DNA from 2 places in the Alteromonas sp. ABD4_190 genome. Region 2 is predicted to be linked to the other one. Evidence: predicted binding sites of a transcription regulator. Region 2 holds the regulator's gene; the other holds the start of a gene.
The links. The regulator LexA, encoded in region 2, represses DNA repair genes until DNA is damaged. The targets are predictions, from matches to a motif close to TACTGTATNNNNATACAGTA.
Positions count from the first base shown of each region.

Region 1: the regulator LexA is predicted to act here: its motif matches at 6,490-6,509, upstream of recN (DNA repair protein RecN).

Region 1 covers NZ_JBSWWN010000001.1:3,651,505-3,663,453, forward strand. The annotation lists gene ACXAFM_RS15960 (sugar O-acetyltransferase) at 1-273, opposite strand, end outside; gene ACXAFM_RS15965 (hypothetical protein) at 315-986, opposite strand; gene ACXAFM_RS15970 (arsenate reductase family protein) at 1,600-2,094, shown strand; gene ACXAFM_RS15975 (DUF445 domain-containing protein) at 2,107-3,393, shown strand; gene tmpT (thiopurine S-methyltransferase) at 3,527-4,180, opposite strand; gene ACXAFM_RS15985 (outer membrane protein assembly factor BamE) at 4,283-4,639, opposite strand; gene recN (DNA repair protein RecN) at 4,764-6,449, opposite strand; gene dps (DNA starvation/stationary phase protection protein Dps) at 6,853-7,362, opposite strand; gene nadK (NAD(+) kinase) at 7,622-8,497, opposite strand; gene ACXAFM_RS16005 (fatty acid cis/trans isomerase) at 8,588-10,930, opposite strand; gene ACXAFM_RS16010 (iron-containing alcohol dehydrogenase) at 11,167-11,949, shown strand, end outside.
Region 2 covers NZ_JBSWWN010000001.1:2,189,163-2,201,111, reverse strand. The annotation lists gene ACXAFM_RS09685 (cytochrome c oxidase assembly protein) at 1-178, opposite strand, end outside; gene ctaD (cytochrome c oxidase subunit I) at 326-1,984, opposite strand; gene coxB (cytochrome c oxidase subunit II) at 1,995-3,158, opposite strand; gene lexA (transcriptional repressor LexA) at 3,739-4,365, opposite strand; gene ACXAFM_RS09665 (hypothetical protein) at 4,478-8,038, opposite strand; gene ACXAFM_RS09660 (sensor domain-containing diguanylate cyclase) at 8,214-10,502, opposite strand; gene plsB (glycerol-3-phosphate 1-O-acyltransferase PlsB) at 10,783-11,949, shown strand, end outside.

The DNA of each region.
Region 1 (11,949 bases), 1.5 Mb from region 2:
CGCATCCAAAATGACACAATTAAAATTGGCATAAAAGTTTTCGCCAACGTGGATATTTTCGCCGTAATCGCATTTAAACGAAGACTCGATGTATAGTCTTTTTCCTGTGCTGCCAAACAATTGTTTTAGCAATCTAGTACGCTTTTTGTGGTCACTTTGACAAGTTGCATTAAGCTCGTCTAATTGAATACGGCATTGCTTACGCAACGCCGTTAAAGTTTTGTCTGACGGGTAATATAAATCGCCAGCGAGCATTTTTTCATGTTCAGTCATGTATTTCCGAAACATTGAGCTTTGTTGTTAAAGCGGCTACGTTACTTTGCACCGCCGTAGCTTACAACGACTTTTTGCTTTAGTTCATCGCTCTCAATATCTAAATTTACAGGGCGGTGCAAAACAATGCTGCCGTCCACAGTAACCGATGCACTAATCGATAGGGTAGGTTTGTTATCTGATTTCTTGCCCCAAGAGCTTTCACTTTCCTTATATACGATATCGCCTAAAACGTGAGAAGAGCCAGACAAAGTAATATCGCCGTTGAGTGTTTTGATGTGTTTTTCAATGGTTGTATCAACGGCTGTTATGTCTCCATTCACTGTTTCAACGCTACCGCCAATTGTACTTTGCGTAGGAAGCGTAACATTTCCATTCACGGTCTCTACACTCTTAAGCACACTGAGGTGTGAAGTTGCACTTACATCGCCATTTACAATGTCGATATTTCGGACAGACACATGGCTACCCATTTCAAGATTGCCGTTAACGATGCTGACTTCATCCGCGCCACCATGATCGCTAATTTCCACATTGCCATTAACAGAAGAAATATCGCCAGCGTGTTTCCCTTCAGCTATGTCAATGTTGCCTAGAATAGAACTGAAATCGCTGCCTTCTAATGCGCTAGCGTCGCCAACATGGATAACGCAGCCAGTAAGCAAAGAGGCTGAAAGCAACATAGCTGCACTAGCAATAATAGACTTTTTCATATTCTTTTATCCTTGATTGTTTCATAAATACTTAATAACACGCTTTAACGGTTTTGATATCAAACACAAATTTTGTTGTGCATTTATGAAATACATATCACGTATCATGCCACTCTTAAAAAGCATTTAAAATCAGAGGGTTAGTTTAATATGCTAAAGGGGGGAACTGGCTCAATGGTGTAATAACTAATTTTATAGTTTCATCTGCCACCGGATGGCGAATTTGACCATTCTCCACCACATGGCCCTAAGCTCAGAAGGGGACAGACACTCGCTTGAAGAAATTATTTAGAGGAATGGACAGACACTCAATGTGAATACATCTTTTTGGTTACAAGCTGCTTTTTTGAGTGTGTGTCCAAGAAGTACAGGTAGGAATTTGAGTGTGTGTCCAGTGAGGACAGGGTGGGTTTTAGCCTATGTGATTGTCCGTCCTCGAATTGTATTTGGTCACAAGCCGTTTTTTAAGTGTGTGTCTAAGAAGTACAGGTAGCTATTTGAGTGTGTGTCCAACGAGTACAGGCAAGGTATTAGCCTTTGCGAGTGTCTGTCCTCGAATTTTAATAGTATGTTGGTATATATGGTTTTTACTTTTTAGTGAGGTTAGATGGCGATGATAAAGATTTATCACAACCCAGAGTGCGGCACGTCTAGGAATGTACTGGCGGTGATCAAGGCCGCTGGGTATGAGGTGCAGGTTATTGAGTATTTACGTGTTGGGTGGGAACGTGAACAACTAACTTATTTATTGAATGCAGCTAACCTTAACCCTCGACAAGCGCTTCGCACAACAAAGTCGCCTGCTGCTGAATTAGGGTTACTTGATGAAACAGTGAGTAACGAAATCATCTTTGAATTGATGCTGGAACATCCCATCTTAGTGAATAGGCCTATTGTTTGCATTCCCAAAGATGAACACGAAAAAGCAGTTTCTTTACCTCTTGGGATAGTTGAAGGTAATTCCTATTCTGATAACGCGAAAGAAACAGTGAAGTTATGCCGTCCAAGTGAAGCTGTACTGGATATTTTGCCTGTATGGCCACAAGGCCCTTTTGCTAAAGAAGACGGAACACCACTTATAGACCAAGATGGTAAACGAGTAATTTAAACGGAGTAGTTTATGCAGGACAAGTACACGCAATTGAATAAGGCTAAAAGGCTTGCATTGGCCTGTTTGATCTTTGCCGCAAGTGTATTTGTTTTAACAGTTTTACTTCCTAAGTTTTATCCAAACTTGCAAGGAGCATGGTGGTTGGGGCTTATTAAGATGGCTAGTGAGGCGGCGCTCATCGGTGGTCTAGCTGACTGGTTTGCAGTGACGGCATTATTTAAGCCAATTCCAGCGAAGTACCCCATTCCGCACACCAATATCGTGGCTAGTAACAAGTCTGTTATTGCTAATAATCTGTCATTGTTCGTTAAAGAAAAGTTCTTTCATCCCGAAGCAATAGAAAAGCTAATTCGGGACAGTGACCCTGCAAAGGGCGCGGGAAGGTGGTTGTCACAAGATAGGAACGCTACTCGTTTAAGTCGCTTTCTATGCGATGCTTTTGCAGGCGTTCTTCGCGTGCTCGATGACAAACCTGTGAAAGCGTTTATCGCTAAAACCGCACAGAAGGGCATTAACCAACTTGATCTTAGGCAATTGATGGCAACCTCGTTAAGCGCCGTTACGAAAGATCGCCAGCATCAGGTAGTGCTTGATAGGGTGTTAGGGAAATTGGCCTCACTGCTTGCAGAGCCAGAAACCCAAATCTACATAGCAGATACGTTAGTAGTCTGGCTAAAAACCGAATACAGTCGTATTGAAAAGCTATTGCCGTCTAGTTGGCTAAGCGAGCAGGGGGCACTCATTGCTGTTAAAGCGGTTTCAAGTATTTTGGAAGATGTATACGAAGATGAGCATCACCCCATTCGCCATGCATTTGATGAGCAAGTACACGAATTTCTTTACGAACTACAGCACAGCCCGTTAATGGAGAAAAAGGTAAACAGCTATCGGGAAAAAATTATTAGTGACCCAGCGTTAAACGCGTATGTTCAGCAATCATGGGCCAAGTTTCATCAATGGCTTTTAAGGTCTCTTGAAGAGCAAAATGGTAAAGCAGAAACAAAAGCGTCAGGTCTTCTAAAAGATTTGGGCACCACGTTGACGCAAGATAGTGAATTAGCAAAGGCTTTCAATAAACATATCGGGGAAGCGGCTAAATACATGGCGCCTGAGTTGGCTGAATTTCTAACCCGTCACATTCGCGACACCATCAATAGTTGGGATGAACGTGAAATGGCTGAGCAGGTAGAGTTGAATATTGGCCGCGATCTTCAAAAAGTTCGCATAAACGGCACGATTGTAGGCGGGTTGATAGGTGCAATATTGTTTGGCATAGAGGCACTGCTTGGCCTCTAGTCATTTATTTAAGCAAGTCGCATTAGCAGGTGTGGGTATGAATAGCTTAAGTGTCTCTGGTAATCAGCGCTAAAACGCAAACAATAAAGCAACCATTTAAACGCTTTGTATTGGAAACGAATCTAAAAAAAGTCTACTTCGCCGTTAGTGCAAATACCAAATTATCAGCGTCTACTTTGCCTTTCAAACCGCCTTCAAGCACAGAGCGCTCTAACCTTTTAATGTCGTAGTCGCCAGCGTAGAGTGAATCAACGGTTTTTTCGTTTACGCTAAAGGGAGGGCCGGCCATTTCATTCTGGTCATACTCGAAAGAAATGATTAGCTGGGGGGCACATTGAGTAATGGCCGTTAAATGCGCAGCATATTGCTCGCGAAGCGGGCTAGGCAGCGCGACTAAAGCGGCTCTATCGTAAATGCCCGTAACGTCACCTAAGTCGCTTGATGTAAGTTTAAAGATATCACCTACGTAAATGGTTAAACCGTCTTTAGCGTAAACTTTACCGTTGGAAGTAGTGGTAACGGTAGGCTCTACACCTAACTCTTCAAACAGCTGTATAATAGCCACTTCGCTTAGCTCAGCACCAACCACTTCACAACCCTTGGAGAGTAACCAACCAATATCACGCGTCTTTCCACATAATGGTACAAAAATGCGCTTTAAAGATGTGCTAGGAATATCGTCGCCAACCAGAAAAGACGCATACTTTACCAGAAGTGCATTCCCTTCAGGTTCGTGAAATCCAATCTCGTTCTTTTGCCATTTACTGTGCCAAAAACTATGTTCCATATAAACCTCAAGTAGGTAAGCGATATATCTAAAAAACAGGCGTTTTTATGAAGGGTATTAGAAACAAAAAAGGTAGCGAGAAACGCTACCTTTTAAACAAAATTAGTCATCAAGCGGTGTATTGAAGTCTTCAGATAACTCGAAGTCACCTTCAACCGTTGTCACTTTGTTGTCTACAAAGTTAATCACCATTTGCTTTTGAAAATCTTCACCACGCTTTTTCATACCGCGCTTCATATCGTAAACGTAGTACCAAGTATCATCGTCGAATGAGTCTTGAACAACAGGGTTACCTAGTACATAAATAACTTGTTCTTTTGTCATTCCAACGCGCAGCTTTTCCACATCTCTTTGATCAAGGAAGTTTCCTTGAGGAACGTCGATTCTATAAATCCAGTTCGAGCAAGCGGTTGATGTTAGTGTGATACCAAGAATTACTAATAGGTGTTGCAACTTCATGCGTTAATTTGTCCAGTATTGCCTTTGTTAGTGTCAATGAACTTCGCTAAAGCGAATTTCGAGACTGTTTTATTGCAAGCGCGAAGGCATGCTACATTGACAACTATGACCAATCAACTGCATTTTAGTTCGATGCTGCGCTTTTAAGCAGTTCTTTTGCATTCGCTAGCGCCGATTTGGTTACTTTATCACCGGCTAACAGTCTTGCAAGCTCATCGATCCTGTCTTGCTTAGTCAGCGCCAACATCTGGGTTTCAGTACTTTCCCCGTCGGTAAGCTTGGTAACAAACAATTGATTATGTGCCTGTGCCGCTACTTGAGGTAGATGGGTAACACACATTACTTGCGATTGTTTACCTAATTTACGTAAAAGTCCGCCAACGATTGATGCTGTTGGGCCGCTAATGCCCGTATCGACTTCATCGAAAATCATAGTAGGGGTAGCGTGATGGCCGCTCGCGATAACCTGAATAGCCAGTCCTATACGAGAAAGTTCACCACCTGATACGACTTTTTCTAATTTGTCTGCATCTTGACCAGGGTTGGTAGACACTTTAAATTCTACGGTATCTAGACCTGTGCTCACCGGCTTCTTAAGTTCGTCGTATTGAATCTGAATATCCACTTTTGCGTGGGGCATATTCATTTGGCGAATTTGCACTTCAATATCTTCGCTTAGCTTACCAGCAGCACGTTGCCTGCTCTCAGAAAGCGCTTTGGTCGCGGTTAAATACGTTGCTCGTGCTTCTTCTACTTCGCCTTCAAGCGTACCTAACAGTGTTTCCTGTTCCGATAAAGCATTGAATTCGGCGGCTAGCTCTTGGTGATGCTGATAAAGTCCTTCTGGCATCACAGTATGTTTACGGGCAAGTTCCATCGCCTTCGCATAGCGCGCCTCAACTTGCTGTAAGCGAAGTGGGTCAATCTCTAAGTGATCGCAGTAGCTACGCAGCTCTCCCGCAGCTTCTTCTACTTGAATTGCTGCATCATTAAGCATTGTAATGATTGGCGTTAAACTAGCGTCGTGCGCCTCTAATTCGCCTAAACGTTCAATACTGCTTTGTATAACTGACAGTGCGTTGCCTTCATCGCTTTCATATAAGTTATATACGCTGGTCTGTGCTTGCTCTAAAAGGCTTTGCCCGTTACTAAGGCGTTTGTGCTCTATTTCTAACTCCTCAAATTCACCCTCTTCAATGGCGAATTCATCAAGTTCTTGAACCTGATAAGTTAGTAGCTGAATTCTGTCTTCGCGCTGCTGGGCTTGTTCTTGAAGCGCCTTTAATGTGCGTTGCTTATCACGCCAAAGAGAGTAGGTTTCTCTAACTTGCACTAATATGTCGTTGTGCTTAGCGTAACCATCAACTAATTCTCTTTGATGGTCTTCTTTCAGCAGCTGTAGGTGAGTATTTTGACCGTGAATGGCCAACAAAAACTGGCCTAAACCTTTTAACTGCTGAAGTGAGGCGGGAATACCGTTGATAAAAGCTTTTGAACGGCCTTCCTTTGAAATAACTCTGCGAATAAAGCAGCTATTCTCATCTTCATCTGAGGTGAGCTCATGTTCATCGAGGAAGGCTTTAGCTAATACATTGCCGTTTAAAGAAAAGTGAGCAATGATTTCCGCTTTTGCACTACCTTTTCGCACGGCATTTGCGTCGGCACGTTCACCTAAGCACAAGCTTAACGCATCAATAGCAATTGATTTACCCGCACCGGTTTCACCCGTGATTGCAGTAAGCCCGTTTTCCAGTTGAACCGATAATTGTTTTACAACAGCAAAATTAGAAATAGAAAGATGCGCTAACATAACCACACTCGAAAAAGTTGAACATGATGATATATACAGTAACTGATAATATATACAGTATTTTGGCTGTGTAAAGCTAAGTCGGGAAAAAATTGCGTTAAAATGGAGGGGGATGCTAACAAAACTCATAAAATCAATATCATAAGTTTAGCGACTTTTGTGATGTTATGAGTAACCTGAAGATGTGAAACAATGGAAATGCGTGCTTTACAGAAATTTATACAGTACTAATCTACGTGAAATTTGATAGCTAAAAGCCTGTCTATAAAATGGTGAGTAGTCCAATACGTTGACTGCACTAAAGCTTTTAATAAACCAAACAGCAAAAAGGAGAGCCTAAGCTCTCCTTTGAAATTCTAACTATAGATAGTTAGATTAGTGTATAAAATTCAATGATTAGAGGCTATTGCTGCAATTCACCGCTGCCAGACTCAATGTGTGCGCGCACAAACCACTGAAACTGTTCTAAGTCTGCCAGTTGGCCAGTAATCATATCTTCTGATACTGGGTCAATTTCACCTAAAAGCTCTAACGCTTTTCTATGGTCACCATTTACACCGTCATATACGGCATCCAGCGCCTTAAGGTGGTCAAGTACTAAACCTTTACCCAACTCATAATCGTTCCAGCTGCGACCTTCAACAATGGCTTTCGGTGTACCTTTTGGTACGCCACCTAACGTGGCAATTCGCTCTGCAATTGTGTCGGTCATTTCGCGTACCGCATCTACCTGCGGATCCAACATCTCATGCACGCCAATAAAATTTGGTCCTACTACATTCCAATGAATGTGCTTCAACGTTAACTGTAAATCTAATAGTGCAACCAATCGCTGATCCAATACCTTGATTGTTTTGGCAGCTGCATCGTTATCCATTCCAGGGGCTGTAAATTTGATATTGGTGTTACTCATGATATCTCCTATTGAACGCAAATAAGTCAGCGGGATGCGAAACATCATTTAGGCCAAATAACAAAGACCTTGTGCTGACGACTTGTTATGATAGGTGCAACAGGTATGCCGAAAACTTATATTTCTATAAGTCTTGGTTTTCGTTAAGGAAATTAGAGAAGATTAAAAAATCTTTATTTTTCAAGCCTGTAGCAATCAAGAAAATGCTACAGGCTTATGTAATAAATGCACATGGAATCAACTAAATGGAGCAGGGAGGTTAGTAAAGCTTACTACCCCAACCTAACTTTTTACGAAGTACATTGAAGTAGCTGTAGCCCTTAGGGTGAACAAGATGGAGTTTGTCTACGCTTTTGTTTATTCGAATTTCATCGCCAGGTAGCACCGGCAGAACAATATGGCTATCGCAACTCACTTGTAGCGAGTCACTATTAACCTTTGATACTTTCATCGATACCTGACTGTCAGCATCAACAACGATTGGACGGCTGCTAAGTGTGTGAGGAAACATGGGTACCAACGTAAGTGCATCTAGCTTGGGCATAATAATAGGGCCGCCCGCTGATAAAGAGTAAGCCGTTGAACCTGTAGGTGTGGCTACTATTAATCCGTCGCTGCGCTGACTGAATACAAATTGCTCATCGATGTAAATTTCAAATTCCATCATATGGGCAACTTTTCCGTGGTGAAGTACCACTTCGTTTACAGCAGAGTTGTTACTTTTAAGTTTTTCGTGTCGATAAACTTCTACTTCAAGTAAGAAGCGCTCTTCTACTACGCATTCACCGTTAAAGATAAGGTCAAGTTGTTGAACGATATCATCAGGGTGAATGTCGGTTAAAAAGCCGAGGTTTCCGCGGTTTACACCGACAACGTGAATGTCAAAGCGAGCGAGCACACGTGCTGCACCAAGCATGCTGCCGTCACCGCCTACCACAACGGCGAGGTCAGCCTCTTTGCCAATAGTGACAAGGTTACAGCTTTTGAAGTTTTCGGTTTCAAGTTCTTCAGCAATACTTTCCTCAACCAATAATTTACAGCCTTTTGCCAATAAATATTCGGCAAGAATGTTCAGGCTGTCGTGGGTTGCAGCGTGCTGAGGTTTTCCAATTAAAGCAACGGTTTGATAGGGCATGGAATGCTAATGTCCTTTCATTTCCAATGGTTGGACATTAGCACAGGTTTTTTGCAAAAGAAAAGCGTTAAACGGCACACAGCGCAAGGTTTAGCGATCTTCTAACCGATTATAGTCGAGAAGACCGCCTTCAATAGGGTAGCGCTCGCTAGACCATTGCATTAATTTATCACTAAACGCCCAAAAGTTAGGGTTGGTTCGGCGCATGCCAACATCGTCGAGCAAGGCTTTGTAATCGGCTTCGCTTTTAATGGACTTAAGCTTCTCAATCGAAGACGTTATTTCTGAGGCATTGATATACCAGAATGCGTCAGGGTAACTGCCCAACAAACCATGAACTAGCGTGATTGAATCTTTAGAAGGCTCCCGGTTTTCCTCTTCTTCAAATAGGCTATTTACATTGTAATGCGCGCTATTTCTAAGGGCAGTGAACACATCAATGTTGTCTGGGTTCTTGTCGTCTTGAATCACAATCATGGTAGTTTCAGGCATCAACGTCGCTTGTTGAGCAGGAAGCGAATCTAAGCGCTTTAATGCTTGGAACTGTTCAACTGATAGCAAACGTTCATTGTAGGTTGAGGCATTCGGTTGAACTTTAGCCAAGTATTGCGATAACAATTGATAAAGTTCTTGTTGAGGATTATCTGTTTCGAACGCTATGCCAGAAGGTTGTTCGAAACTGTTGATATCACCTTCCAAATAATCGGTAAGTTCAGGGCTTGCATTTTGATACCAATCGTCGAGAAGGTCATGGCGGGTAGTTGGAGGAAGTAGATTAAGGAAGTTCGATTCACCTTCCATGCGCAAGAAATCCATGTACAAACGGGTCAATAACTGATGGCCATAATTGCCGTAAACATCAAAGCCAGCCACAAGCAAATAGTGAATGCGCTCTAACAAGGCATAGTCAATCACCCATGCTGTTTTAGTGGGCTGGCCAACCATCCCCTTAACAACTGTGGCATTATCGAAATGACGAAATACGGTTAAGCTGGCATTAGTATTATCGCCGTCGCCATCCCATATACTCGACACACTCAAATGCTCTTCATTTTTGAATTCATTGTTCAAAAAGGTGGTTCTTGCACGCATATATTCGCCTTGGCGCTTTGCGTATTTAACCCAGTTTACCGCAAGGGCTGAGCTATCTTTTTCAGCGGGAAGGTGAAGGTTTTCTTTTTGAGAAGCGTAAAAAGCATTCACTTTCTCAGATGCTGCAATGTCTGGGTCGACAAAGAACACCCAGAATCGATCGTTAATGACGTTAAGCGCGACTTGGCCTCTGCACACGGGACCTTTGATATAACCCATGATGGTGTTTTGCGCACGCTCAAGCATAAATCGATAACGACTTTCTACTGGCAATAAGGTAAAGGCCGTTAATGGGTTGGCCGCCACTTGGGGTTTGTATGATGGCAATGTTTCTACAGAAAATTCTGCGTCGACAAACCACGATTGCCATTTATCCATCAGTGTTTTATTAATGGCGTACGCTTGATGTGTTTTACTCACAATAGTTGAATGCACTGGCTGTAGACGATAGTAAACGCGCTCGACCTCTGGATCGTCGAAGGGTCTGCGAGTAGCAATAATATCTAACGCTTGTCCGGGGGGTGTACGTGAGCGCACTAGATTAAAAAACTGAGGCGTTTTACCTTTTTCTGAAATATCTTCGAAATAGAGGTGAGACGTAAACAAGTGTTCGTAAATATAGCGTGCGGAAAGCTGCATCTCATTGCTATCCCCATTAAGCCACACTTCCAAATCAGTTATGTTCTCATTCAGCTCTTGTGAGAGCGCTTTGGGTAAAGGTAACGGCGCACCATGGTTTAACCACTGAATGAGTGTAGTGTGCTCTGCATCCGACAGGGCTGGCAGTGCGTAGGGCATGCCTCCCAGGGGCTGGCCTGCTATGTACCCGCCCATTTCATCTATTGTTGGGCATTGGTTTTGTCGATTTAAGCTTATATCGAAACTGTCACCTAAATGAGCGGTGTTGGGCAAAGGGTGCTGTTTTTTTAGCAAAAGCATTTGTGCTAGCACCGAAGATTGGGTCGGCGAAGTGTTAGGTTTTTCTTTCGATTCTAGCACGTCGAAAAAGCCACGCTCTCGCCATGCGTCTACGTTGTGGGCGTCGAGAAACATTCTATTGGGTTGGGCAGCGGTGAGTCGTGTTCCTTCATAGACTTTTTCTTTGTTAGCACCTCTGGCTATACCTTCTGGAGATGACATTTTTAGTTGGCATGGCGCATCGTAGCAGGCGTGGCAGACAACACAGCGCTGCGTTAGTACTGGGTTTACTTGTGTATCAAAGAAATTGTCGGGCAAATTCTCCATGGCGGGCATGACGTTGTTTGATGAAAGTAAAGGAGCGTCAGGTTTCGGCCATTGCCATATCGCTATAGCGATAATTGCTATCAGCAACGAAATCATACCGAGTTTCTTCATAATCGTAGTCCACAGAAAAGTTCTAATCAGTTTATCACTCATTTCACGTACGGTGATGTTAATAATTAACCATTAACGCTTGGCAATGGAAACAACCACGCATTTGTATCTATTTGGAGGAAAGCTGGAGAGGTAGTGGGGCGGTAACATTATTTTTACATTGCCATTGCTTTAGGCATGTCGGAAGGTATGCTGGTGAAAAGCAACCATAGGAGGGAAGCATGTCTCATCAAATTATTTTGCCTAGAGTGATGCACATAGGGAAGGGCGCGAGTCAGCGGGTAGCTGAAACGCTCAAAGGCCTTAACTGTAGCAAGCCATTATTGGTTACCGATAAGGTGATGGTTGAATTGGGATATAGCGCTGCCATGGTGCAAGTGCTGGAAGAGGCAGGAATAAGCGCCGATGTATTCTCAGATACGGTGCCAGAACCCACGGTGAGGTCTATTGATCGTGGAGTAGACGCCTTCAAAACCCAAGCTTATGACAGCATCATTGCTTTAGGTGGCGGAAGCCCCATCGATAGCGCAAAAGCCATTGCCATATTGGGCAAATACGGCGGCGAAATGCGAGACTACAAATTCCCGCGGGTTGTAGATGACGCGGGACTGCCGATCATTGCTATTCCCACAACAGCGGGAACGGGCTCAGAAGCAACCCGGTTTACCATTATCACCGACGAAGATACCACAGAAAAAATGTTGTGTGTTGGTTTAGGGTTTATGCCAACGGCAGCCTTAGTCGATTATTCATTAACGCAAAGTTTGCCTGCCCGCGTAACAGCCGATACAGGCATAGATGCGCTTACTCACGCTATTGAAGCGTTTGTTAGCCGCAAAGCCAATCTTTACAGTGATGCACAGGCGTTATCAGCCATGGCGTTAATTGCGCCTAATCTACGCACTGTATTTGCAGATCCAACAAATGAAACGGCAAGAGAATCAATGATGCTGGGCTCAACGCTCGCGGGTATTGCTTTTTCAAATGCGTCAGTGGCCCTTGTT
Region 2 (11,949 bases):
ACTCATCAATCTCAACCGATTGATAAACGGCTGCCGTGTTCTCGGTTTTGCCATTGATTCCCGCTACGTCGCAAAATACGTCGTACAAGGGAACAAGGGCAAAGCCGAAGCCAAACATGCCAATGACAATAGCCACAAGTTTGATAACCATCTTGTTATTTGCACTTTGCTGTGACATCACGTGACCTCCGGGTAAATCCAAAGGTGAAGGTTGATAAACGCTTGTTTAACCGCTTATCTCCCTCACCACCTGCAATGTGTGAATGTCATTCCCGTCTGCTTTTGTCGATTGAAAGGAATGACCAATTCACAACTCCATCTACCGTTACTTAACGACAGGTGGTGTTTCAAACGTGTGATAAGGAGCGGGTGATGGAATTTCCCATTCCAATCCTTCTGCGCCGTCCCAAACTTGCGCTGATACTGGCTCACCTTGCTTTTTGCATGCCTTGATAAGCAGGGCAAGAAAGATGAGCTGAGATAAACCGAATGCAAAACCACCCAGGCTTATCCATTTATTAAAATCAGCGAACTGCAATGCATAGTCAGGAATACGGCGTGGCATACCAGCCAAACCCACAAAGTGCATAGGGAAGAACAACACATTGACCGATACTAGTGAGCACCAGAAATGCCATTTAGCTAAGGTTGTGTCGTACATTTTGCCTGTCCATTTAGGCAACCAGTAATACACGGCTGCCATGATAGAAAAGACCGCGCCAGTTACCAGTACATAGTGGAAATGGGCTACAACGAAATATGTGTCGTGATATTGGAAGTCTACAGGGGTGATCGCCAACATTAATCCTGACAACCCACCAATGGTAAACAGTACAATAAAGGCAATAGCAAACATCATAGGCATTTCAAAACTTAGAGAACCACGCCACATGGTCGCTACCCAGTTAAACACTTTTACCCCAGTTGGCACCGAGATAAGCATGGTGGCAAACATGAAAAACATTTCCATGTACACCGGCATGCCCGTAGTAAACATATGGTGGGCCCACACGACAAAAGAGAGCAGGGCAATAGACGCCGTGGCGTAAACCATAGACGCGTAACCAAACAGCTGCTTTCTAGAAAAGGTAGGAACAATTTGCGAGATAATGCCAAAAGCGGGCAAGATCATTATGTAAACTTCAGGGTGCCCAAAGAACCAGAAAATATGCTGGAACATAACCGGGTCGCCGCCACCAGCAGCATCAAAAAAGCTAGTGCCAAAGAACTTATCAGTTAACACCATGGTAACCGCACCGGCGAGCACTGGCATTACCGCAATCAGCAAGAATGCCGTGATAAGCCACGTCCATACAAACAGCGGCATTTTCATCCAGGTCATGCCTGGCGCACGCATATTAAAGATGGTCACAATCACGTTAATCGCACCCATAATGGATGAAATACCCATGATGTGAACAGAGAACACAAACAATGCTGTCGAATCGCCACTGTAAGTCGTTGAAAGGGGTGCGTAGAAAGTCCAACCAAAAGCGGGGCCGCCGCCTTCCATAAAGAGCGAGCTCAGTAGAATGAGAAAGGCACCAGGTAAAATCCAGAAGCTCCAGTTATTCATGCGCGGTAACGCCATGTCAGGGGCGCCGATCATCATTGGAATAAGCCAGTTTGCAAGCCCAGTAAAGGCAGGCATTACTGCACCAAATACCATGATAAGTCCGTGTACCGTGGTCATTTGGTTAAAGAAGTTTGGTTCTACAATTTGTAGACCGGGTTGGAATAGTTCAGCGCGGATCACCATGGCCATCGCACCACCCACTAAAAACATGATAAAGGCAAACCACAGGTAAAGTGTGCCTATGTCTTTATGGTTAGTAGTAAACAACCAGCGCGTTATCCCTTTAGGGATATGATCGTGGTGTTCATGATCATCATGTAGGTGATCGCCATGTGCGTGACCGCCATTTACTTGATCACTGTGAGGCGCAGAGGTATCTGGCGAAATAACTTCAGTTGCTTTGCTCATTTTTCTGCTCCTAGTTTCCGTTTGCCACTGCGTTGACATCTTTGGCCTGCACCATGTCGCCAGTGTTATTGCCCCAGGCATTGCGCTCATAAGTCACTACCGCTGCAATTTCCTTAAGGCTTAGCATTTTTCCAAACGCTTGCATGGCTGTTCCTGACTTTCCATGCAGCACGATGTCAATGTGACCTTGCTGATCTTCTAGTGCCATCTTGCTGCCTTTTAATGCCGGGAACACGCCAGGTAAACCTTCACCATTTGGCATATGGCAAGCAGCGCACGTTGCGTTGTATACTCGCTCGCCCTCTTTCATCAGTTCATCCATAGACATATTCATAGAAAGTAGACGCTGCTCTTCTTCTTTTGCTTTACGAACAATCTCTTCTTGTTCGCCCATCCACTTTTCAAACTCGGCGGGTTCTTTAGCAATTACCACAACCGGCATATAGCCGTGGTCTTTTCCACAGAGCTCTGCGCACTGTCCGCGATAAATACCAGGCTCATTCACCTTGGCCCAAGACTCGTTAATAAATCCGGGGTTGGCATCTTTTTTCACGGCAAAGTCAGGAACCCACCAAGAGTGGATAACGTCGTCAGAGGTAATAAGAAAGCGTACTTTTTTCCCAGTAGGAATAACCAAGGGACGGTCAACTTCCAACAGGTAGTTATCTGTTTTCTGAAATTTGTTTTCTATTTGCTCGCGCTGAGTGGCGAGTAAAGAATAAAACTCTACATCGCTATCCATGTACTTGTAGTGCCATTTCCATTGAGAGCCTGTTACTAGCACAGTCATGTCAGGCTCAGACGTGTCTTCCATAGCAATTAGAGTATTCGCTGCGGGTACCGCCATGAAGATAAGAATAAGGAAAGGAATAACGGTCCAAGCAATTTCAACCTTCACGTTTTCGTGAAAATTAGCTGGCTTGGCGCCACGGGACTTTCTATGTAGATACATTGAGGCGAACATCACGCCAAAAACTACAACCGCGATACCTACACAAATGAAGAACATCAGCATATGCAGGTCGTAAACCTGCCCGCTGATGTCGGTGGCACCGCGCCTTAAATTAAGTGAAGAGGCCTCTTCACTGACTTCTTGGGCAAGAAGCAAAGGGGAAAAAAGCAAAAACGGTATTGTCGAACACCATTTTGCGAAAACGGTCGTTAGTTGTTTCACTCAGCACCTCCGTAATAGCAAGACCAAAAACGCTGATTATTTTGCGCGATGCCCTACCAAATGGTTTGCGAACGATTGACCCATCACCTCAACTTGTAAAACAAATTTAGAGTCATTGTTATTATTTTGTTAATCTCTGTATAAGAATTGCGCAATAATGTCGTGCCGTCTAGTCTTTTCTATTAAAAATTTAACGAAGCGGTTAATTTTTAATCACTTCCGTGGCAGCCTTACGTTACATATTGGATGGAAAAAGAAATGAGCATGTATTAAGCGAGAATAAAATCAAACGTACATTTTGAACAACACAAAGGTTCTACTAGCAATCATTTGATTATAAAATCAACAACTAATAGGTTATTAATATTTATTTTCAAACAAACTTTAGAATAATGAATGCATATTCAGTAGTTCATTCACAGGCAAAATACGCGTAATACGCTTTCTGATAGTCATGGTTGGGTTCGCTTTTTAAAGGCGGGCTTAGTCACCCTAACTCCAGAAAACTGGTAGAAATAAAGCAATAAAAGGCATAAAAAAAGCGGCTAGTGCGCCGCTTTTCGTTGAAGGTGTTAAAACCTTACATCCAGTCCGCGTTTCTTATAACGCCTACTGCAATCCCCTCAATAGCAAAAGGTTCGTTGGCTAGGTCTACTCGAATAGGTGCGAATTCTTCGTTTTCGGCATGAAGTAATACTTCACGACCACGTTTTTCTAAACGCTTTACCGTAACATCTTCGTCTACACGTGCCACAACGACCTGGCCATTGTGAACATCGGTGGTGCGATGCACAGCAAGGAGATCGCCATCTAGAATACCGATGTCTTTCATACTCATGCCGTTAACACGCAGTAAAAAGTCTGCTTGAGGTTGAAACAGTGCAGGGTCTACCTTGTAGTGTGATTCTACGTGCTCTTGCGCCAAAATTGGCTCACCCGCCGCCACACGACCAATGAGAGGTAGGCCTTCTTCTTCAGGTACGTCATTTTCGAGAGGAATATTGAGTTTAATACCCCGAGAGGTACCCGGCAGAATTTCTATCACGCCTTTACGCGCCAAGGCTTTCAAATGTTCTTCTGCTGCGTTGGCAGAACGAAAACCAAGTTGACGAGCGATTTCCGCACGCGTAGGCGGCATCCCCGTTTCTTGCATGGTGGTTTTGATAAGTTCTAAAACTTCGGTTTGTCGAGCTGTGAGTGGGCGCATAAAAGACCTGTCTGTTCATACAGTTCCTGTAAGTATATACACCTAAAACTAAATAACAAGCACTTGCCGCGTCTTTTGCTACAAGCAATAGACAGCGACAAGTGTATTACCCTTATTTCACAAGAAGGGCCATGTTCGGATTACCTATTTGAAGCTCTACTTCGCCGGCATTGTTCTTTCGGGTACGCATACCATCGACATGATTAATGCCAATGGAAGGGCTACGCCAAATGACATGTCCATTGATATCTATTTCAGTGACTCGGTAAGCAACGTTGTCATAATATCCATACGATGAGTCATATTCTTCAGCTTGGTAAATGCCAAGTATTGATTGATTAGACGATGTCGTTGGAATAACGGCTATATTTTGAAGATCGAATGTAGGCGTTATGGCGTCTTTAAGTACTAAGGCGTCATTTGTTACGTCATAAATATTTATTCTATTGTAGTTTCTATCTAAGCATGCAAACTCAGAGGCGTCGTCGCCATCAGCATTAATTCTTATCAATTGACTACAAGAAACATCTAGTTCATTCAGTCCGACAAACTCGCCATCTTGCATTGTATAGAGCTTTAATGATTCATAGCCACTAACAGCAAAAAAGTGTTCGCCATTATTGGTGAGCTCAGCGACAGCATCAATTGAAAACTCATTGATGACAGAGTCAATGAGCACTTGGTTCTCAATATCGAATGCTTTGAGTCGATTGTTTTCAACAATGACCGCATCAACAAAATTATCGTCATTCACGTCTACAGCTTCGATGAGTGAGACTTGGCTGTTTTGATTTTGGCTCAGCGACCACTGAATTGAATTATCTGACAACTTAACTACGTTGAATGATGTATTGCTATTCAAAGCTCCTGTGAATAATTCACCCAGGCCATCATTATTATAGTCAGTAACAACGGGTCTGCTATAGTCAAAAACATCGTCGCCGAGTTCGTCGCTAAGGGTAATCTCATTCTCCATGTTAACTGACAGCATCTGAATTGATGTGTAGTAGTTAGTTGTCTCACTCACAAAGACAGCTCTTTCATCATTATCACCAAAAGGGGCCCAGCCGGCAGCAAAGTAATTAGAAGAGTGTGCTTCCGTTCGTATATCTGATAATACGTAGTCACCCTCAGCATCTTGCAGTGCAACCTGAATTTCGCTGTCGCCGGTCCAGATTATTTCGTTTCGGCTATCGTTATTCAGGTCGCCGATTAAAAGCGACATACCGCTATACGCATTGTGAATAACACTCCACTGTTCCGAAATTTGACCACCTTCAAGCGCGAAAGCTTTCACCTCTCCCCACTGGCACTCAGAAATTACAAGCATTCCCTCATTGGTCTGGTCATCTTTGCTATAGCTCAAATCGCAGATATCATTATGTTCAGCTGTCGCCAAACTACTTTTCGACACCGCAGAGTAGACTGAAATATTCTCCCAACGGTCGGCACCAATGATTTCATCGACACCGTCGCTGTTCATGTCACCGACAGCGACGTAAGCGTCGCTAAACCCATTGCCATAAAGCCATTGATTGGCGCCGCTATTAATATCGAATACGTAGCCATTGTTAGTCACCAACTCGATAGACGCGTCGTCGTCTACATTACCAAAAGAAATGGTTGATACACCATCGACATCGAACTGCTGCAACTTTTCACCAGTTGTCACATTATGAATGGAGATAGACGTCGCACCGTAATAATAATCGCCGTGAAGGTATGCAATTTCTTCTATACCGTCGCTATCAATATCGTAAAGCCATCCTGACGTTATTTTATCCTCTGCTACAAATACCGTTTCCGCGTTGTCTTTCCGGTCTTTTATAACCGATAAACCTTGTTCAGTAAGGATATAGATTTCATCATTACTATCGCCGTCAGCATCTTGTGTATAAACGCCCTTAATTTCTCCTCTTGTAGGTAACTTGTAAGGGTACACATAGGTATTTTCTAGTTTATTTCCGTTTAACAAGAAGGCGCCCACATTCCGGTGATTGACCGATATGAGTTCATTCACGCCCTTGGTTGAGGCAATCGCAAAACCTCTATTGTAAATCGGTGTTATTGAAGTTGTGCGGGCAAACGCCGGTGCTTTATCTGCATAAGCAGTTATTTCTACGGTTTGCAGGCTCTCATCGCCATCCAGACTCGCAAAGCTAAAAATATAGGTTTGCGCATTAAACAGTTGACTGTTGGGCACCTGCCACGTTAGTAAGCCGTCGTCGTTTAAGGTAACTCCTGTAGGTGCAGCGACAAGCTGGCCTGCAACATCACTATTAATTTGATCGGGGTCAGTCATACTTACCGTGAACTCCACGTAACCACCAGCAGTTACCGATTCAGGCATATTGGAGATGACGAGTGTCATTGGAGAGTCACTGATAGTGATAAACACGGGTTGTGATTCAACGATGTTAACACCGTCAGACACTACCATAGTTACTTTCAGTTCATCGCCGAATACCGCGTTATATGCAGGCAGAGTGTTACCGCTAACACCCTCTAGAACAATGTTATTAATGTACCAGCGGTAGGATACTGACAAGTCAGATTCAGGCGTATCAGAGTCGTAATAATACCCCTCATCAACGGTTATATCGTCAGACGTGTAAACAGGGTCATAAGCATAATAATAGGGTTCACCAGCAACGGGAGGCGCTGAAATAGTTTCTATATCGGATAGAACGATATTCGCGGTATTGCTGCTTGCAAATGTCTCGATACTGCTGAAAAACACGCCAACATCATAGGTGTCATCCCCGTTCGTATCTTCACCATAGCGAACCGCTCCTTGCATAATATCAATGCCAGCGGTTCTATTGCCTTTAACTACAAGAGAACCTTGGTAAGCATAAGGTAGCCCTCCTTCCTCTGAGAAGTAAGAAAAATCAAGCTTACCTTTTGAGCCAATATGCAATGCCCCCTCGAACTCAGAGGAGTACCCCACCCCATTAAAGCCATCAAAAGCAGTTCCATTTATTTTATAGGCTTCACCGTTAAAGGTAGCGGTCATGTACTGAATAAGTTCTTCGTTGTAGTACCCCGTGCGTGGATCGTAACTTATTTCAGCTTTCATTAACCCTTTTAGCGTTGCACGTTGACTACCTCTCCCTATCGAAAGGCTCGTAAAATAGGATGTTGCCTCAAAATTGTCGTCATCTGATTTCGTAATAGCAACAGAAAATTGACCATCGTGATACGCGTTCAGATAATAGTGTAGACATTGATCATAATCGACGATTATGGTTCCAAGACCTGTGTCTAAATCAAGTTTTCCAGAGTACTTAATTGAGCCGCTATCTGAACATTGTGTAACGCCATCAATGTTGCCGTTAGCATCGACAAGTTCAGAAACTTCAAATATGTCAAGATAAGGTGAGCTGGCAAGATCTTCGCCAAAAAGCGCAATATATACGTTTTGCACAGCGCTAATGTCTGCGATTGCAATGTTTGTTTCACCCGTATAGCTATTATCAGCATAACGCTTAGCTGCGTTGTCTAGCTGTGCTATAGAGTAGTCTAAGGGGTTCGATAAAATTTCTAATGCAGTCGGCTCTGGAGGCGGTGCAGGTGTTGGGTTAGTCGGAGAACCCGAGCTCCCTCCACCTCCACAGGCTGTGAGAGCTAGAATAGAAAATAGGCCACAAAAACCCAAGCGCGAAGTGTTCATACATCGTCCCTGATTTGTAAGGCATGGTGGCCTAACATCAGCCAAAAGTACGAAACACGCCTAATTTGTTTACAACAATAAAATATTCGGTTTTTATAACTTATTGTCGTTTGCCTGGCAATATCTCTGTTGATTGATACACAACTCGCTAGCGTTTATCGACAAACAGCGACGGTCAATCGTCCCCCCAGACTACGCGATTTCGGCCTTGTTCTTTTGCCTTATAAAGGGATTTGTCAGCCGTTGATAACAGGGCGCTAAAGTCTGCGCCATAGGTACTATCGACAAAAGTGGCTCCTATGCTGATGGTAAGGTTTATTTTATCGGTTTTATAGTTAACCACACTTTCTTCAACGGCTATGCGAAGCGCCTCTAGCTGCGTGTTAATTTCTTTTTTATTTTCCCCCAACATCACGATTGCGAACTCTTCACCGCCAAGACGGGCAACGACATTCGGTGAACCGTTTTGCTTGGATATTTTTCGAGCAACAGTAATAAGCGCCTGGTCACCAGCGTCATGACCGTACGTGTCATTTACGCTTTTAAAATGGTCGATATCAACAATGGCAACACACGCGCTGTGATGCAGCTTTGAAAACGCGACACACTCGTCAATGAATGCTCTTCGGTTGTACAAACCCGTTAATGAGTCAGTCATAGCTAATTGCCGCAGCTTTTCTTCAGCGACAGCGCGTGCATCTTCTAATTCTACTGCATAGAAAAGACCGGCTAATGCATCTAAAAGAGGCTGTAGAAATTTGGCATCTTCTATAGAGTAGGGTTCAAACTTATTGGCCAAACCAATCATACCCACGACTCTGTCTTTGACTTTGATAGGCAAACCTAAAAAGCGGCTAATTCGCGGATGCCCTTGGGGAACACCTTTAGATTTCGGATGACTCCCAGAAGTATTACTTATCGTAATTTCTCCCGTTAAAATAGTGGTACCGAAGAGGTTATCGAAACTGCTGAAGTATAAATTTCGCTTTTTATACTCGTTATATTGTGTGAAGCTGCTGGTGTCCCATACGATTTCGGAAATGGCATGGATAAACAGCCTCGATGCATCGCCTTCATTTTTCATTTGCCCTACGAAAGCAAATTGACTGTCCGAAATGTCAATGAGTTCAGGCAATACTGTTTGACAGGCCATGGTTAAATCGTTGTTTTGAAGGTATGAAGCCCGGGTCTTATTAATAAATTGCAGGAGCTGAGTTTTCTTTCGCTCGTGAAGTTCACTTTCCATTCGTTGGGTAATGTCACGATGAATTCCAGCAACCCGAGTGGGTTTACCCATAATGTCAGATTCTACAGTTTTTCCATAGCTTTCGACCCAAACCCATGAGCCGTTAGTATGCTTCATGCGAAACGTAGTATTGAAAACCTTGCTCTTTCCAGCAATATGTTCGTGTAACTGCTTTTCTACTTTCACATAATCCGCAGGATGAATCAGCTGTCTGAAAAAGCGCGAGCTGGTGTCATAGTATTCATATTCAAGACCGACAATGTCACACCAGCGTTTGTTCACTTGATTTACATCAGCGGTCAAATTCCAATCCCACGTACCTAACTCAGAGGCTTCCAATAGTAGCCGCATACGCTGGTTTGTTTTGTTGAGCTTGTCTTCCACATATTTTTGGTCGCTTGTGTCAAATAGAAAAGCCTGAACGGAATACAACATACCGTCTTCACGGAAACTAGCCGTAGAGATCATACTTACCCAAATGGTACGTGTGGGCGTGGCAATTTGAAGACGACAGGTATGCGTTTCCACGCCCTCCATATGGGCCTGCATGGCAAACGTAAAGTCTCCCTCAGCCTCTTGTGTTAAAACATCGCCAAGCTCGACTGCACCGCTCAGTAAATCCTGGGACGATATGCCCAAAACGCGCTCGCTGTTTTTTGATATATGAACCAGTTTGAGCGACGTAGTATTTCGCCACGTAGCCAGAACGATAGGGGACTTTTCTATTAACCCATGCTCACGCTTAAGTGCTTCATGTTCTTTTGAAAGAGAAATATGCTGACTAACAAGCGCGCCAATTCGATCTAGAACTTCTAGATATTTCTTGTCAATTTCTCTTGGAACGGTATCAATAATACAGACAGCACCAATAATCTCATCATTAATTTCAATGGGCGTGCCTGCATAAAAGCAGATGTGCGGCTCACCCGTCACTAGTGGGTTGTCTTTAAACCTTGGGTCTTCTTGGGCATTGTTTACAACAACTTGTTGACGCTCTTGCACGACATGACTACAAAACGCATGTTCCCTACTCACCTTGGAAAGTGAAGTCCCAAACCGCGCTTTGAAAACCTCTTCAAACTCACCAACGATGCCAATTAGCGCAATAGGCACTTTGTATGCCGCAGCTAACACCACCATAAGATCGTTGAGATCTAATGGCACCTCACTATTGAGCATAAAATCATCAATTGTCTTCAGGCGGTTTTGATCATCCACTACATCTTGCTCATATTCATTAACCTTTATAAAAGTAGTAACAATCAAAGCTTATAGCAATTTAAATACTGCTAATGTTGCATTGCTAAAAGGGACAGAGAGCCTTACCCTAAGTGATGCTACGAAAAATATAAAAACACAGACGCTTTTGAACTTCTTGAACTTACAGCTAGGTACGGAGTCTGTAAAACAAGCAAATCAATAACATTGGCTCATCGCGAGATTGCGACGCGATTGTGTTACACTTCACTCGTTTTTATTTCATAGGATTACATAATTCATGTCGTGGATGCGAAAAGCCCTTCTGTCGGTGTTTCATTATCCTGTTAAGTTGCTGGTCAAAGCTCACAGTATTCCAGTTAACGTTGAAACCGAATTAGGAATAGATAAAAGCAAACCTATCGTTTATCTACTTCCCAACAACTCAGTGACAGATCAGCTTGCACTGAGAATGTCGACAAAAGCGCTAGGTTTACCTAGTCCTACAGATACGCTCACATTGGCAGGGCGAGAATATTCGTCGACGCTGTTCTTACGTAAAACCCAGCCTATTTTTCGCTCGTCAGCCAAAGATACCGGGATTGAAGAGGTTTTCACTGACCTTTTTCATTTGCATAGAGATCATGAAAATCTAGATTTACAGGTTGTGCCTGTATATGTCACGTGGGGTCGAGCCCCGGGGCGGGGGAACCCAGGCTTAAGCGATTTGATTACGGAGGCAGCAGCACCAAGTTGGCTTCGCAAATTGTTCATCGTGCTATTTTTAGGCCGTGATAACTTCATTAACTATTCTAAAGCAGTATCAGCACGTGCCATGTCTAACCAACACGGCAGCGATCAAAGTATTGCTCACAAACTCGTGCGAGTAGCAAGTACTCACTTTCAGCGAAAGCGTCAAAGCATGACTGGCCCAACGCTGCTCGAGCGCCAGGAACTGAATAACAGTGTGTTAGGTTCAGATGCAGTGCGTCGTGCCATTGCTGAAGAGTCACGAAGCAAAAAAGTGACTCATGAAAAAGCAAAGGAAACTGCACAGAGCTATATTACCGAGATTGCTGCAGATTACCGTGAAGGACTTATCCGGTTTGGTGACAGACTGCTCACACGCATTTGGAACAAGATTTATAACGGCATTAGCGTAGGCCATGCTGAGCGCATACGTGAGCTGGCCGCTAACGGTCACGAAATTATTTATGTTCCTTGCCACCGCAGCCACATGGATTATCTGTTATTAACTTACGTGATTTATCACGAGGGTATGGTAACGCCTCACATTGCAGCGGGTATCAACCTTAACTTTTGGCCTGTCGGAAAAATGTTTCGCCGAGGAGGCGCTTTCTTCCTACGCCGGAGTTTTGCTGGCAACAAGCTTTACACGGCTGTGTTCAGAGAATATTTAGAGTTGCTGTTTAACAAAGGTTACTCTGTTAAATATTACCCCGAGGGT